DNA from 2 places in the Tardiphaga sp. vice304 genome. Region 2 is predicted to be linked to the other one. Evidence: riboswitches for the same ligand, from Rfam matches in the RefSeq annotation. Region 2 holds a riboswitch; the other holds the start of a gene.

Region 1 (7,752 bases), 840 kb from region 2:
GAAGGCCGATAAGCGCCTCATAACGCAAACGCGGCGAACCTTTCGGTCCGCCGCGTTTCAGATCGCACAATAAGCGAAGCTTACTTCTCTTGTTCCATGGTCACGGCCACATCGGCATTGGCGGACAGGCGGACCTTGTCGCCCTCGACCTCGGCCACCAGGCTGCCGTCGATGAAGTGATGATGACCCTTGTGGTGGCCTTCGCCGCTGTCCTTCCTGGTCAGCTTGATGCGGCCGCCCTCGAAATGATCCACGGTGCCGACGTGAACGCCGTCGGCGCCGATTACTTCCATGTGCTCTTTGATGCCTGCGGTGCCGGTCATATCGAATTCCTTGAATGAGGTTGTGCGGGTGTAACGCGCGAGACCGGTCGCGGTTCAAATTAAAATGGAACCGGTCCACACACTCTCAAGGACGAAGCAAAATTGGAGCGCGGTTTGCCCTCATGTTTCGATGACATCGGGCCTGACGGTGGCAAAGCGGTCGGCAAGCACCCGGCGGCTAGACCTTGAAATGCTTCGACAGTTTCAGGCTCTGGCCCTGATAGTTCGAGCCGATGCGCTGGCCATAGAGCGCGTCGGGGCGCGACAGCATCCGCTCATAGACCAGACGGCCGACGATCTGGCCGTGCTCCAGGATGAACGGCACCTCGCGCGAACGCACTTCCAGCACGGCGCGCGAGCCCTTGCCCCCGGCGCCGTCATGGCCGAAGCCGGGATCGAAGAAGCCTGCGTAATGCACGCGGAACTCGCCGACCAAGGGATCGAACGGCACCATCTCAGCGGCATAGTCCGGCGGCACCTGGACGGCTTCCTTGGAGGCGAGGATGTAGAACTCGCCGGGATCGAGGATCAGCGTGCCGTCGGGCCGCGCCGCGATCGGCTCCCAGAACTCGTTCGCCGCATAGCCGGCACGACGGTCGATATCGACCACGCCGGTGTGGCGCTTGGCGCGGTAGCCCACGAAGCCGGTCTCGTTGTCGCCGGACAGATCGACCGAGAGCGCCACACCGTTGTTGAGGTCGGCGTCCTCGCTGTCCACCAGCGGCTCCATCGCATGGAGGTCTTCCAGCGCCTCGTTGTCGAGCAGCGCGTCGCCGACGCGAAAGCGGACCTGCGACAGCCGCGAACCCTCGCGCAGCAGCACCGGGAAAGTCTTCGGGCTGATCTCGGCGTATAGCGGACCGTGATAGCCGGCGCCGATCACGTCGAAGCGGCGGGTGCCATCCGCAATCACGCGGGTGAAGACATCGAGGCGGCCGGTCGAGCTCTTCGGATTGGCCGAGGCGAAGATCGAAGGCGGCAGCGCCAGGCTCTCGATCAGCGGCACGATGTAGACGCAGTTGGTTTCCAGTACCGCGCCGTCGGACAGGTCGATCTCGTGCAGCTTCAATTCGTCGATGCGCTGCGCAACGGTGGTATTCGGCCCCGGCAGAAAGCTGGCACGGACGCGGTAGGCAATGTCGCCGAGCCGCAGGTCGAGCGAGGCCGGCTGGATCTGGCTTTCCACGAACGGATACGCCGGCAGGATCAGGCCGGCATCGGCCATCGCCGCGATCATGCGGTCGGGCAGAATACCGTCGGCATCAACAGGCAGCGTGAAGGGCACAGAACTCATCCTTGTCGCATCGCGATGGGGAACGCAGAGAAAAACGCAATTTCATCGGTTATCCCACCCCCGGCTTGACGGAAAGGGCCGACCGGAATATCAGCAAGATTATCCCGTGGTGATTTGAGCCGGCCGGCTTGCAGCCACGTTAAACAAGTCGCTAAACAGGCCGGGGACCCATGTCCTTGTTAACATGTGATCCCGGCCGTTGGACCTTTGTCCAGGCCGGTTTTTTTGTGGCTGTTTTCACGGCCATAACTGGAGGTCACATGTCTGAGACGAAATCGCCCGCTTATCGCCCAGAGACCCGGCTGGTCCATGCCGGCATGCTGCGTTCGCAATTCGGCGAGACCTCAGAAGCGCTGTTCCTGACCCAGGGCTTCGTCTACGACACCGCCGAACAATGCGAGGCGCGCTTCAAGGGCGAGGAGCCCGGCTTCATCTATGCGCGGTTTTCCAACCCGAACATCTCGATGTTCGAGAGTCGCATGATCGACCTGGAGGGCGCCGAGGCCGCCCGCGCCACCGCCACCGGCATGGCCGCGGTCACGGCGGCCGTTCTCGCGCCACTGCGCATCGGCGATCACGTCGTCGCCTCGAAGCAGCTGTTCGGCTCGTGCCGCTACGTCATCGAGGACCTGCTGCCGCGCTACGGCATCGAGTTCACGCTGGTCGACGGGCTCGACCTCGACGCCTGGCAAAAGGCGATGCGCCCGAATACCAAGACCTGTTTTCTTGAGAGCCCGACCAATCCGACGCTCGACGTGCTCGACATTCCCGCCATTGCCGCGATAGCGCATGCCGGTGGCGCGCGGCTGATCGTCGACAACGTGTTCGCGACGCCGATCTGGCAGAGCCCGCTGTCGCTCGGCGCCGATGTCGTGGTGTATTCCGCGACCAAGCACATCGACGGCCAGGGAAGATGCCTCGGCGGCATCATCCTCGGCTCGAAGGACTTCATCGCCGAGCACATCCACAACTACCTGCGCCAGACCGGCCCCTCGATGTCGCCGTTCAACGCCTGGGTACTGGTGAAGGGGCTGGAGACGCTGTCGATCCGCGTCAGGCAGCAGACCGAGACCGCAGGCGCCCTCGCCGATGCGCTGGTTGCGCATCCGAAAATCACCCGGCTGATCTATCCCGGCCGCGCCGATCATCCGCAGGCCGCTTCGGTGAAGAAGCAGATGCGCGCCGGCTCGACGCTGATAGGTTTCGAAATCGACGGCGGCAAGGCGGCGGCGTTCCGCTTTCTCAACGAGCTGAAGCTGACGCGGATTTCCAACAATCTCGGCGATGCCAAGAGCCTGATCACGCACCCCGCCACCACCACGCATCAGCGGCTGCCGATCGAGGCGCGCGCCGAACTGGGGATCAGCGAAGGGTTCGTGCGATTCTCGACGGGGCTCGAGCACAAGGACGATCTGCTCGAAGACATGGAAGCTGCGCTCAAGAAGGCGTGAGGCGGCAACACTCTGTCATCCCGGCCAAGCGAGCAACGCGAACGCCGAGCCGGGACGACAACGAGGATAACTACAGCGGCTTCTGCGCCTGCTGGGTGTTGGCGGGTACATTGACGCCGTACTTGATCTGGCCGACGGACTTGATGATGTTGTCGCCGAGCAACTGCGCAAAGCAGGCATAGCCCCAGTCGTTCATGTGCAGCCCGTCGGCGATGACGAAGCTGTCGAACGCCATCGACTGGCCTTCATGCCATTCGCGCATCACCTCGAACCGCGGGAAGACGCCGACATGGCGAAGCGCGGCCACCTTGTTGAGCAGCGCGATCATCTTGCTGGCGCTTTCCGGCTTGGCATTCACCGCCGGTGAGTATTGCGGGTCAACCAGCACCAGATCGGCGCCGCTGGCCTGGATGCGGCCGATGCCGTCCTCGATCATCTTGGCGGTCTCGCCGGGATCGAGATTGCGCAGCACCGCATTGGTCCCGACCTGCCAGATCACCAGGTCCGGCTTGGCATTGATGACCTCGGCCTGCAGCCGCGCCATCATCTCGGGTGCGTCTTCGCCGCCCTTGCCGCGATTCAGCACCGTGATGTCGGCGTCGGGATAGGCGCGCTTCAACTGCGCCGCCAGCCGGTTCGGATAGGTAAATTCCGGCGCCGTCGAGCCATAGCCCTCGGTGGAGGACGAGCCGAAGGCCACGATCACCACCGGCTCGCCAAACGCCAGCTTGCCGGCGACATGCGGCAGCGCGCCTATGGCCTGCGCCCCGCCCTTCGGCGCGCGGCAGGGCACACGGCTGAATATGTCGGTCGCCGACTTTGCGACTTTCTTGACCTTGTCGACCGCTTTGGCCGCGATGCCTTTTTTTACTGCGTCGGGCTCATTGGACGCGATCGTCGCCGCGGACGCGCCTTCGGCCAGCACGGGCGACAGCGGGGTCGACAGCAAAAGCGAGAACACGACGAGAGGGGCAATCGCGTGACGGGGAAAATGGCCTAACTCAAACATTAACGCTGAATCCTCAACTCCGCTGGCTTGATCTGGGCAGCCTCGATCACAAAGGTCGATAGCGCGCGCGCCAGGCATTCATGGACACGTTTGGCCATTGCGAGGCCGGGCGACGCGCTGAACAGATCAAAATCACCCGACTCGTTCCATTGCCGCATGATGGCGAAGCGATCGAACAGCGGAGTGTCGTGCTGCTGCGCCACCACCCTCATATTATCTAGGTACGCCGAGCCGGAAATCATCGTCTCGGTCCGTGGACTGTACTGCAAATTCATTAAAACAACGTCGGCTCCGGCAGCCCTGATCGCCGCCACCCCTTCGTCGAGGGCGTTGCGGAAGTCTTCGGCGTCGACCGAGCGCATCGCGTCATAGGTACCGGTCTGCCAGACCACCAGATCCGGCTTGCGCTTTGCAACGAGGGGACCCAGCGTCGGCGCCAGTTCCTCGGCGGTTTTCTTGACTTGCAGTTCCAGCGTGACATTGGTTTCGACGCTCGGCAGCCTTTCGCGCAGAGCCACCTGCAGCCGGCCCGGATAGCCTGCGGCGGCATCCGTCGCACCCACCACCGAGGAGCGGCTACCGACCACCAGAATATTCAGCCGGCCGCCGGGCTTGATCGCGCTGGCGACTTTCGGCAGACCGCTTTCCGAGGTCAGAAGATAGGCGGGCACGTCGCAGGAAGGCGCCGCCGGGGCCGCATCTTCGGCGCGCAGGGGGGCTGCGGCCAATAGGCCGGCCAGCATCGTAAGCCAGATCGGCCTCATGCGCCGCCTCCCGCAAAATCCGCGTCGGCGCTTTTCGCGCGCTTTCCGCCCTTGCCTGCAACGTGCTTGTACCACGAAAACACCCAGGCAGCGCCCGACATGATGACAATGCCGAGAATACTGACCATCAGATGCATCCAGGGACCTCCCGCAACCTCGGCGAGCACGAAGTGGCCCGCAAAGGCTAGGAACACGCCGATGCAAAAAATCTCCAGCGAATGCTGCCCGCACAATACCATCGGCCGCAGCCAGCGCGATTTCAGCCCCGGCCAGTCCTTCTTCAGGAAGCGAACGGTAATGGCTGCGAGCGCCAGGAAGTGTGCGAAGCGGAGCACGTCGAGGTCGGTCTTGTTGATCGGGTACATCCACCGCTCGATGAAACGGGGCAGCAGATGATGGATCTGCGGGATGTACCAGGTCAACGTCACCCAGAATGCCGCCAGCAGATAGGCGACGCATATCCACAGCGTGACCTGCGAGGACAGAATTCTGGACATCCGCCTGGCGCCGCCGAGCGCGCACCAGGCGCCGAACACGAACAAAAGCTGCCAGGCGAACGGGTTGAACGCCCACACCCCGTTCGGATAGGCCGACAGATAGAGGTCGAACTCCCAGGTCAAGGCATACAGCACCACCGAGAGCGCCAGCGTGAGGTCCGCCCGGCGCTGCATCAGCCATAAAATGGGCGGCAGGAACAGCATCAACACGATATATAGCGGCAATACGTCCATGTTCACCGGACGAAATTTCAGCAGCAGCGCCTGAACGATGGTCACATCCGGCTGCTTGAGGAAGTCGAGAATGCCCATTTCCTCGGAATAAAGCGGGTTCTCGAAGTGGGTCGCGACGTAGGAGATCTCGGCCAGGAAGATCGTGAACAGAAAGACGTGCGCGACATAGATCTGCCAGACCCGCTTCAGGATCCGCGCCGAGGCCACCACCGTGCCCTGCTCCAGCATCGCGCGGCCATAGACGAAGGCCGCGGTGTAGCCGGAGATGAAGATGAAGATCTCGGTGGCGTCCGAGAAGCCGTAATTGCGGATCGTGAACCAGGTCAGGATGTTCGGCGGCAGATGGTCGATGAAAATCAGCCACAGCGCCAGCCCGCGGAACAAATCGAGCCGAAGCTCGCGTTCGCCGGCGACCGGGAAAGACACCGCGTCTGCACGATGTTTGACCGTTTCGGAAGTCCGCGCCGGTTCCGCGGCGATAGGCTCGGCAATAGAGGTCATCAGGCAGGGCTCAACGGGTTCGACTCGCTTTGGCGTTGGTCATCACTGGAAGGCAGGACCGCAGTATGCAAGTCAATTACTCGCGCGGTAAGGCTGCCTCCGCTCTTTCGCGCAGCAAGACACGGTATTGTCGAACTATGTTAAAACGGCGATGCCGGATGCGGTCGATTTGGCGCGGCCCTTGGTTTTCGCTATGATCCGCGATCGTGTCCCGCGTGGTGGTGTAGGTTTCTGATCTTATGCCGCTCGCGAAGCGCGCTTTCAAATGGCGCTGTAGCGAGCGAGCGGCATGTGTTGGTCACCGGCGGTTCGCCGGTAGGATCGGGTTGCAACACGCAATGCAACCGAGGAACCACCGATGACCAGCGAGATGATGAACCTTCGTGCGCTCGTGGAGAAGACCCCCGACGCGGATATTTTGCGCCAGATGATCGGCTTCGCCGCCGAGCGGCTGATGGAACTGGAGGTGGCCGCGTTGACCGGTGCCGGCCACGGCGAGAAGAGCGCGGAGCGGCTGGTGCAGCGCAACGGCTACCGCGAACGCGACTGGGAGACCCGGGCCGGCACGGTCGAGCTGCGGATCCCGAAGCTGCGCAAGGGCTCATATTTTCCGGGCTTTCTGGAGCCGCGCCGGATGGCCGAGAAGGCGCTTACTGCGGTGATTCAAGAGGCCTACATCCAGGGCATCTCGACCCGCTCCGTCGATGACCTGGTCAAGGCGATGGGAATGAGCTGCGTCTCCAAGAGCCAGGTGTCGCGGCTGTGCGAGGAGATTGACGAACGCGTCAATGCATTCCTGGAGCGGCCGATCGAGGGCGACTGGCCGTATCTGTGGATCGACGCCACCTATGTGAAGGTCCGGCAGAATGGCCGCATCGTCCCGGTAGCGGCGATCATCGCGGTCGGCGTCAACAATGACGGCCGGCGCGAGATTCTCGGCATGGACATTGGGCCCTCCGAGGCCGAAACATTCTGGACCGCGTTCGTGCGCAAGCTCGCCCGCCGCGGATTGCGCGGCGTCAAGCTGGTCATCTCCGACGCCCACGAGGGCATCAAGGCCACGGTGTCGAAGGTGCTGACCGCCAGCTGGCAGCGCTGCCGCGTCCACTTCATGCGCAATGCGCTGGCCCATGCCGGCAAGAGCGGGCGGCGCGTGGTCTCCGCCTTCATTGCCACCGCCTTCGCCCAGGACGACGCCGAAGCCGCAAGGGTGCAATGGCGCAAGGTCGCCGACCAGTTGCAGCCGACCATCCCGAAGCTGGCCAGACTGATGCACGAGGCCGAGCCCGACGTGCTGGCCTTCATGGGCTTTCCGGCGACGCATCGCGCCAAGCTGCACTCCACCAATCCGATCGAGCGCCTCAATGGCGAGATCAAGCGCCGCACCGAGGTCGTCGGCATCTTCCCCAACGAGGCTGCCATCCGACGTCTCGTCGGTGCCATCCTGCTTGAACAAAACGATGAATGGGCGGTTCAGCGTGCCCGCTACATGACGCTGGAAACCATCGCCCCGATCAGCGATAATCCGATCGTCGGGCTGCCCGCAGTGGCAACCTGACCAGCCCGGCCGTGGCCGGCAATCGGGGTGGCCATCAAGAAGCTACACCACGCCGCGGGGCATGATCTGATCCGCCAATCATCTGGACGAAGACATTGCCATGTACCGCGCCATAACCCGC
Region 2 (7,752 bases):
CAAGCGAGAACTGGCGTGGATTCCCTTCTTCGGCTGGTACCTGATGAAGTCGAAGATGATCGGCGTCGATCGCGCAGGGGGCATGCGTTCGCTGATGGACATGGCGCGCCGCGCGCCGAAGGAAGTGCAGAGCGGCCGGCAACTGATCATCTTCCCGGAGGGCACCCGCACCCCGGTCGAGGCGCCGCCGGACTACAAGACCGGCGTTGGCCAGATCTATGTCAATTCGGGCGTGCCGTGCCTGCCGGTGGCGCTGAATTCCGGCCTGTTCTGGCCGCGCCGCACCTTCCTGCGCTATCCCGGCACGCTGGTCGTGGAGTTCCTCGATCCGCTGCCGGCCGGCCTCGGTCGCAAGGAATTCATCGTCGTGATGAGCACCCGGATCGAGGAAGCCACCAACCGCATCGTCGCCGCCGCCCGCGTCGAGCAGGCGGAGCTGTTCGGCCGGGTGCCGAATGTGGCTGCGAAAGAGAGCTGATCTTTCTTCCTTCCCTCTCCCCCTGTGGGAGAGGGTGAATCGAACATGCGGAGCATGTTCGAGACGGGTGAGGGGGTGCCGTAAACACCGAACCCAGCATTACCCCTCATCCGTCTTGGCTTCGCGAAGCCACCTTCTCCCACAAGGGGAGAAGGAAGAAGGCGCGCCGCCGCACCAAGCTAGCTTTGCAGCATCGCGGCCAACTGGTGCAGCTTCTGGTCCCTGAAACCTTCCGCCTCGATCGCCTTCACCGTCGAGAGCACGTAATCGCGGTTGGCGCCGGAGCGGCCGTGGCCCTGTTTCACGAAATGCAGTTGCTCCTGCAGGCTCAGCCGTCCGGCATATTGCACATGGCCGCGATCGACCACATAGGCCAGCGCGCTGACCCGCTGGCGCGCGTCGTTCTCGAGCCAAACGGATCGCATCACCTCATGATAGACGCCGGTGGTCTGCTCGCGTTCGCGCAGATACGCGATGGTCGCCGCCCGCTTGGCAGCTTCGACCTTGAACGCGATGCCGCGGCAGGCGCCGCCGCGGTCGAGGCCGAGCACGAGGCCCGGCTTTTCCGGCGTGCCGCGGTGGTCCCAGGAATAGACGCACAGCGCGCGGTGCTCGCCGATCAGCCGCGCGGGGGCCTGCTCGACGAAGTCGAAGCCCGGCCGCCACATCAGCGAGCCATAGCCGAACACCCAGAGCTCGCCGTCGGATTCCGATTCGCCGGTAATGATCGCTTTCATGCTACGGACCTAGCAGAAACCGCCGTTTGCTGCGACGCGGCTGGGCGCAACCCCGGGCTGCGCGCTGCATCAACCTACCGTCATCGTCGATTTGACAAAATCATAGGCTTTACGTCCCGCCATGTCCGATTATCCCTCCGATCAAGTCCTGCCGCGCCAGCGCCGATTGTGGCCCGTGTTCATCCTGCCCGTCCTCGTCGTCGTTCTGGCGGCGGCATGGACCGGCTTCTGGTTCTTTGCGGCCTCCAAGGTGGACGAGAACGTCGACGCCTGGCGCGCCCGCGAGGCCGCGGCCGGGCGGATCTATGATTGCGCCGACCGCTCGGTGGCGGGCTTCCCGTTCCGGCTCGAAGTCCGCTGCAGCGGCGTTAGCGTCGCGTTGTTGTCGCAGACTGCAGGACAGGCGGCGACGCAGGCCCCGATCACCGCCAAGCTCGGCGAGATCCTGGTGGTCGCGCAGATCTACAGCCCGAAGCTGCTGATCGCCGAGTTCAAGGCGCCGGCGATCCTGTCCCAGAACGGCCAGCCGGCGATGGCGGTGAACTGGACGCTGGGCCGCAGCAGCGTCGTCGGCCTGCCGGGCACGCCTGAGAGCGCGGACCTCGAATTCGACAACGCCTCGGTCGATCGCATCGCGGGCTCCGTTCAGTCCGCTACCGTGCGCGTCCAGCACATCGAATTGCACGGCCGCGCCGCCGAAGGCTCGACGCCGGACAAGCCGATTCTCGAATCCGCGCTGCAACTCACCGGCGGCAGCATCCTCGACGTCCATCCGCTGCTGGAAACGCCGTTCGACGCCGATATCCGCACCCGGCTCAGCGGGCTGACCGACGTCTCGCCAAAACCCTGGCCGCAGCGTTTCCGCGAATTGCAGGCCGCCGGCGGCCGCGTCGAGATCGTGCAGTCGCGGGTCCAGCAGGGCGAAATGGTGTCGCTGGCGACCGGCTCGCTGGGCCTCACGGCGGCGGGCAATCTCGACGGCGAATTGCAGATGACGGTGGCCGGGCTGGAGAAGCTGATCCCGGCGCTCGGCATCGACAAGCTGCTGGAAATGGGCGTGCCGCAGGCGGCACTGGATCGCTTCGCGCCGGGCGTGAAGAGCGCCGACGTTAACAATGTGCTCGGCGCGCTCGACCGCGCGATCCCGGGCCTGGGACGGATGGTGCGCCAGAACGCCAATACCGGCGTCGCCGCGGGCATCAATTCGCTCGGCACCGAGACCATGCTGGAAGGCAAGAAGGCGCGCAGCTTCCCGCTGAAATTCGTCGATGGCGCGGTGATGCTGGCGTCGCTGAAGATCGCGCAGATCCCGCCGTTGTTTTAATAGGTCGCAAAGCAGGGGTTCTTTTCCCTCTCCCCTTGTGGGAGAGGGTGGATCGACCGCGTAGCGGTCGAGACGGGTGAGGGGGTGCCGCAAACTCCGAGCCTCGCCACTCGCCCTCATCCGACGCGGACTTCGTCCGCGCCACCTTCTCCCACAAGGGGAGAAGGAAGGAAGAGAGCGCTACTACTCCGCCTTCTTCAGCGCCGTATGCTTGCGTCCGAAATCCGCCGCCGCTTCGTCCTGGCCGATGCTGACGATGCCGCGGCGGATCGCGCGGGTGCGCGTGAAGTGCTCGAACAAGGCCTCGCCGTCGCCGCGGCGGATCGCGCGGGTCAGCTTCGACAGGTCCTCCTGAAACGCGCCGAGCATTTCCAGTACGCCGTCCTTGTTGGCGAGAAACACGTCGCGCCACATCGTCGGATCGGACGCCGCGATGCGGGTGAAATCGCGGAAGCCGCCGGCGGAGAATTTCAACACTTCCGAGCGGGTGACGTCCTCGAGCTCGTCGGCTGTGCCGACGATCGTATAGGCGATCAGATGGGGCAGGTGGCTGGTGACGGCCAGCACGAGGTCATGGCGCTCGGCGTCCATGATCTCGACATTGGCGCCGAGTGCGCTCCAGAACTGCTCCAGCTTTTCGACCGCCGCGGCGTCGGCGCCGTCCGGCGGCGTGAGAATGCACCAGCGGTTGCTGAACAATTCGGCGAAGCCGGAATCCGGCCCGGAATTCTCGGTGCCGGCGACGGGATGGCCGGGGATGAAGTGCACGTGATCCGGCAAATGCGCGGCCATTGCCTTCAGCACCGATGACTTCACCGAACCGACGTCGGAGACGATTGCCCCCTTCATCAGATGCGGCCCGATGCTCTCCGCGACCGCGCCGGACACGCCGACCGGCACGCAGGCGATCACCAGATCGGCGTCCTTGATCGCGCTGGCATTGTCGTCCGCGATGCGGTCGGCGAGCTTGATCTCGACCGCACGCGCCCGCACCGAAGCGGACGCATCGGTCGCCACCAACTCGCCGGCCAGACCAAGCTGCTGGATGCCGCGCGCCAGCGACGAGCCGATCAGTCCAAGCCCGATCAGCGCGATGCGCCTGAAAGGCGGCTGAGCAGTCACTTCGTCTCCGGCGTATTGGCCGTCATGAAGGCGCGGAACGTTTCGATGAAGAAGCGGTTGGCTTCCTCGGTGCCGATCGTCATGCGCAGCGCGTTGGGCAGGCCGTAGCTGGCGACCGAGCGCAGCACCAGGCCGCGATGGGTCAGGTAGGCGTCGGCTTCCAGCGCGGTCTTGCCCGGCGTATCCGGGAAATGCATCAGGATGAAGTTCGCCACGCTGGGCGTCACCTTGATTCCGAGTTTGCTGACTTCCTCGGTCAGCCAGTTGCGCCACTTCACGGTGAAGGCCTGAGACATCTCGACATGTGCGGTGTCCTCGATCGCCGCCACCGCGCCGAGCATCGCCGGCGCCGAGACGTTGAACGGCCCGCGGATGCGGTTCATCGCGTCGATGATGTGGGCCGGGCCATACATCCAGCCAATCCGCAAGGCTGCGAGGCCGTGCACCTTGGAGAAGGTGTAGGACACCACGGTGTTCTCGGTCGTGCTCGCCAGCTCCAAGCCGCTGTCGTAGTCGGGACGGCAGACGTAGTCGGCATAGGCCGCGTCCAGCACCAGAATGACATGCGAGGGCAGGCCGGCATGCAGCCGCTTGACCTCGTCATAGGGCAGAAAAGTGCCGGTCGGGTTGTTCGGATTGGCCAGCCACACCAGCTTGGTGCGCGGGCTCACCGCGGCCAGGATTGCGTCGACGTTGCAGGTGAAGTCGGTTTCCGCCGCGATCACATTGGTGGCGCCGTTCGCCGAGGTGGCGATCGGGTAGACCAGAAAGCCATGCGTGGTGTGGATCGCCTCGTCGCCGGGGCCGAGATAGGTGTGGGCGATCAGGTTCAGCAACTCGTCGGAACCGGCGCCGCAGATGATGCGCGCGGGATCGAGGCTGTAACGGCGGCCGATCGCTTCGCGCAGTACCTTCGACGTGCCTTCCGGATAATCCTCGAGATGCGCGGCGGTCGCGGCCACAGCCTCCTTGGCGCGCGGCGAGGGGCCGAACGGGGTCTCGTTGGAAGACAGCTTGTAGGTCTTGCGGCCGGCTTCGACCACCGGGCTCTTGCCGGGGGTGTAGGGCGCAATATCGAGAATGCCGGCTTTCGGCACGGGACGGGACATCTTCAACTCCAGACGATCAATTTGCTTGGGGATCACGAGGCCCTAGCCGGGCACGGTATAGCGGGTTGCGTGGCTGCCGACGAGGGCAGAGGAGCGCACCGAGGCGCCGGCCGCGATCAACGCGGCCTTGATATGCTCCAGGCTGGTGGCGGACGTGATCGAGATCAGCAGTGCCGCGCCGTCGAACGCGGTATCGGGCACTGCCACGATCTCGGCCAGCGGCGACAGCGCGCGCGCGGTCTCGGCGTTCCAGCCGGACACCCGCACGCTCCACATCTCGACCTCTGTCACCATCGCGCTGTCGGCAACGCGCGACACCACGAACACCGGCAGCGCGGCGGGATGGTCGGCGCGCTCGATGAACGGCAGCCGGGCGATGATTTTCGGCATGCCCTGCGGCTCCAACTCAAGCCACCACGGCGTCCGGCTCGACGTCGCCGACACCAGCGCCAGGTCGCCTTTGGACTTGGCGACGGCCTCGACGGCGGCCTGGGCGCTGAAATGCGCCACATAGGGCACCGTAAAGCCGAAGTGGAAGCGCGCGGAATCCCGCATCGCCGGCTCGCCGAGCGACAGGTCGGCATGCACCGAGAACGGCGCCTGCACATACGTGAAAGTGGAAATGATGACCCGCCAGATGCTCTCAACGGTGTCGATCGGCAGGATGCCGCGGTGGCGCTGTACCAGCCTGCGCATCATGTCGGCCTCGCGCGCCGGGCGGAACGCGGAGCCCACCTCCTGGGTCTGCTTCACCGAGATCAGCCGGTCGATGATGTCGCCGCGCTGCATCAAGAGCGAATGGACCTGCGCGTCGATGCTGTCGATCTCCTGGCGGAGCACTTCCAGCGACGGCGGGGCAGGTGGCTTGGTGGACATGGCGAGACCTTGGCGGTTTGACTGAGGCCTATCCGCCGTCATTGCGAGGAGCGAAGCGACGAAGCAATCCAGTCCTTGCCGAGTTCGTGGCTCTGGATTGCCGCGTCGCTTCGCTCCTCGCAATGACGGGGGAGAGGCAGGTGTTCTCCTCCAAGCCCGGAGAACGCGCAAGAGCGCCGGACGCTGGGAGGTATCGTTCTCCGCATCTTGACGGAGGGGCACCGTGGGACTAATATCTCAAGACTTCGTGGTCATTTGAGCCGGCCGGCTTGCAGCCACGTTAAATAATTCGCTAAACAGGCCGGGGACAGTTTGATCCCGGCCGAACCTATGTTCAGGCCGGGTTTTTTTTATGGCTTGTCCGTGCTGAGAACCTCCCGAGGAGGCCGGTATCAAGATGGTCACGATCCAATCGGTAAAAGGCCCGGTCAAGGCCGACGAACGCGGGCAGGAGGCGGACCATCCGACCTCGCAGGTCGCGCTGTTCGGCGCCGACCAGCCGCTGCGGCTGGATTGCGGCATCGATCTCGCCCCGTTCCAGATCGCCTACCAGGCCTACGGCACGCTGAATGCCGACAAGTCCAACGCCATTCTGGTCTGCCATGCTTTGACCGGCGATCAGCACGTCTTCAATACCCATCCGGTGACCGGCAAGCCCGGCTGGTGGCAGACCCTGGTCGGCCCCGGCAAGGCGCTCGATACCGACCGCTACTTCATCATCTGCTCCAACGTGCTCGGTGGCTGCATGGGGTCGACCGGCCCCGCCTCGACCAACCCCGCCACCGGCAAGGTGTGGGGGCTGGATTTCCCGGTCATCACCATCCCCGACATGGTGCGCGCGCAGGCGATGCTGATCGATCGGCTCGGTATCGATCAATTGTTCAGCGTGGTCGGCGGCTCGATGGGCGGCATGCAGACGCTGCAATGGACCGCGGCCTATCCTGACCGCGTGTTCTCCGCGCTGGCGGTCGCCTGCAGCACGCGGCATTCGGCGCAGAACATCGCGTTTCACGAACTCGGCCGCCAGGCGGTGATGGCCGATCCCGACTGGCGCGGCGGCCGCTATTTCGAGGAGGGCGTGCATCCGCATCGCGGCCTCGGCGTCGCACGGATGGCCGCGCACATCACTTATCTCTCCGACGCCGCGTTGCATCGCAAGTTCGGCCGCCGCATGCAGGACAGGGATCTGCCGACCTTCTCGTTCGATGCCGATTTCCAGGTCGAGAGCTATCTGCGTTACCAGGGCTCGTCGTTCGTCGAGCGCTTCGACGCCAACTCCTATCTATATCTCACCCGAGCGATGGACTACTTCGACATCGCCGCCGATCATGACGGCGTGCTCGCGGAAGCGTTTCGCGATACCAAGACGCGGTTCTGCCTGATGTCCTTCACATCCGACTGGCTGTTTCCGACCTCGGAATCGCGCAACGTCGTGCATGCGCTGAACGCCGGCGGCGTCCGGGTCTCGTTCGCGGAAATCGAAACCGACAGGGGGCACGACGCCTTCCTGCTCGACGTGCCGGAATTCCTCGAGATCGCCCGTGCCTTCCTGGATTCCGCGGCCTCGGTGCGTGGCCTGGTGGAGAAGTAGCATGTCCGTTCTGCAAGAGGGCCTGCCGCTGCTGACGCCGACGACGAGCAACGAAGTAATCTACCGCGGCGATCACCTGCTGGTTGCCGGCATGATACCGAGCGGCTCGAAAGTGCTCGACGTTGGCTGCGGTGACGGCGATCTGCTGCAACTGCTGGAGACGCGCGGCATCGATGGCCGCGGCATCGAATTGTCGCGCGAGGGCGTCAATCACTGCGTCCGCAAGGGCCTCGCGGTGGTGCAGGGCGACGCCGACACCGACCTCGACAACTATCCCGACGATTCCTTCGACTATGTGATCCTGTCGCAAACCCTGCAGGCCACACGACAGCCGCGCGTGGTGCTGGAAAATCTGCTGCGTATCGGCCGCCGCGCGATCGTCTCGTTTCCGAATTTCGGTTTCTGGAAGATGCGGTTGCAGTTGCTGGTCGGCGGCCACATGCCGCGCACCGAGAACCTGCCGGCGACGTGGTATGACACGCCGAATATCCACTTCTGCACCATCAAGGACTTCG

The links. Region 2 has a riboswitch for S-adenosylmethionine ahead of metX (homoserine O-acetyltransferase MetX). Riboswitches for the same ligand answer to the same signal wherever they lie in the genome.
Region 1: linked by a shared signal. The riboswitch ahead of FNL56_RS00415 (O-succinylhomoserine sulfhydrylase) and the one ahead of metX (homoserine O-acetyltransferase MetX) in region 2 are both predicted to bind S-adenosylmethionine.

The regions. Positions count from the first base shown of each region.
Region 1 is NZ_CP041402.1:99,448-107,199, forward strand. Features, by position in the region: gene FNL56_RS00400 (SDR family oxidoreductase) at 1-12, shown strand, start outside; gene FNL56_RS00405 (DUF2171 domain-containing protein) at 81-323, opposite strand; gene FNL56_RS00410 (2'-deoxycytidine 5'-triphosphate deaminase) at 502-1,608, opposite strand; SAM riboswitch at 1,714-1,793, shown strand; gene FNL56_RS00415 (O-succinylhomoserine sulfhydrylase) at 1,878-3,068, shown strand; gene FNL56_RS00420 (SGNH/GDSL hydrolase family protein) at 3,139-4,077, opposite strand; gene FNL56_RS00425 (SGNH/GDSL hydrolase family protein) at 4,077-4,820, opposite strand; gene FNL56_RS00430 (OpgC domain-containing protein) at 4,838-6,073, opposite strand; gene FNL56_RS00435 (IS256 family transposase) at 6,432-7,631, shown strand; gene apaG (Co2+/Mg2+ efflux protein ApaG) at 7,732-7,752, shown strand, end outside.
Region 2 is NZ_CP041402.1:939,987-947,738, forward strand. Features, by position in the region: gene FNL56_RS04490 (lysophospholipid acyltransferase family protein) at 1-478, shown strand, start outside; gene FNL56_RS04495 (gamma-glutamylcyclotransferase) at 658-1,215, opposite strand; gene FNL56_RS04500 (DUF2125 domain-containing protein) at 1,337-2,539, shown strand; gene FNL56_RS04505 (prephenate/arogenate dehydrogenase family protein) at 2,723-3,661, opposite strand; gene hisC (histidinol-phosphate transaminase) at 3,658-4,770, opposite strand; gene FNL56_RS04515 (chorismate mutase) at 4,813-5,646, opposite strand; SAM riboswitch at 5,884-5,963, shown strand; gene metX (homoserine O-acetyltransferase MetX) at 6,044-7,237, shown strand; gene metW (methionine biosynthesis protein MetW) at 7,239-7,752, shown strand, end outside.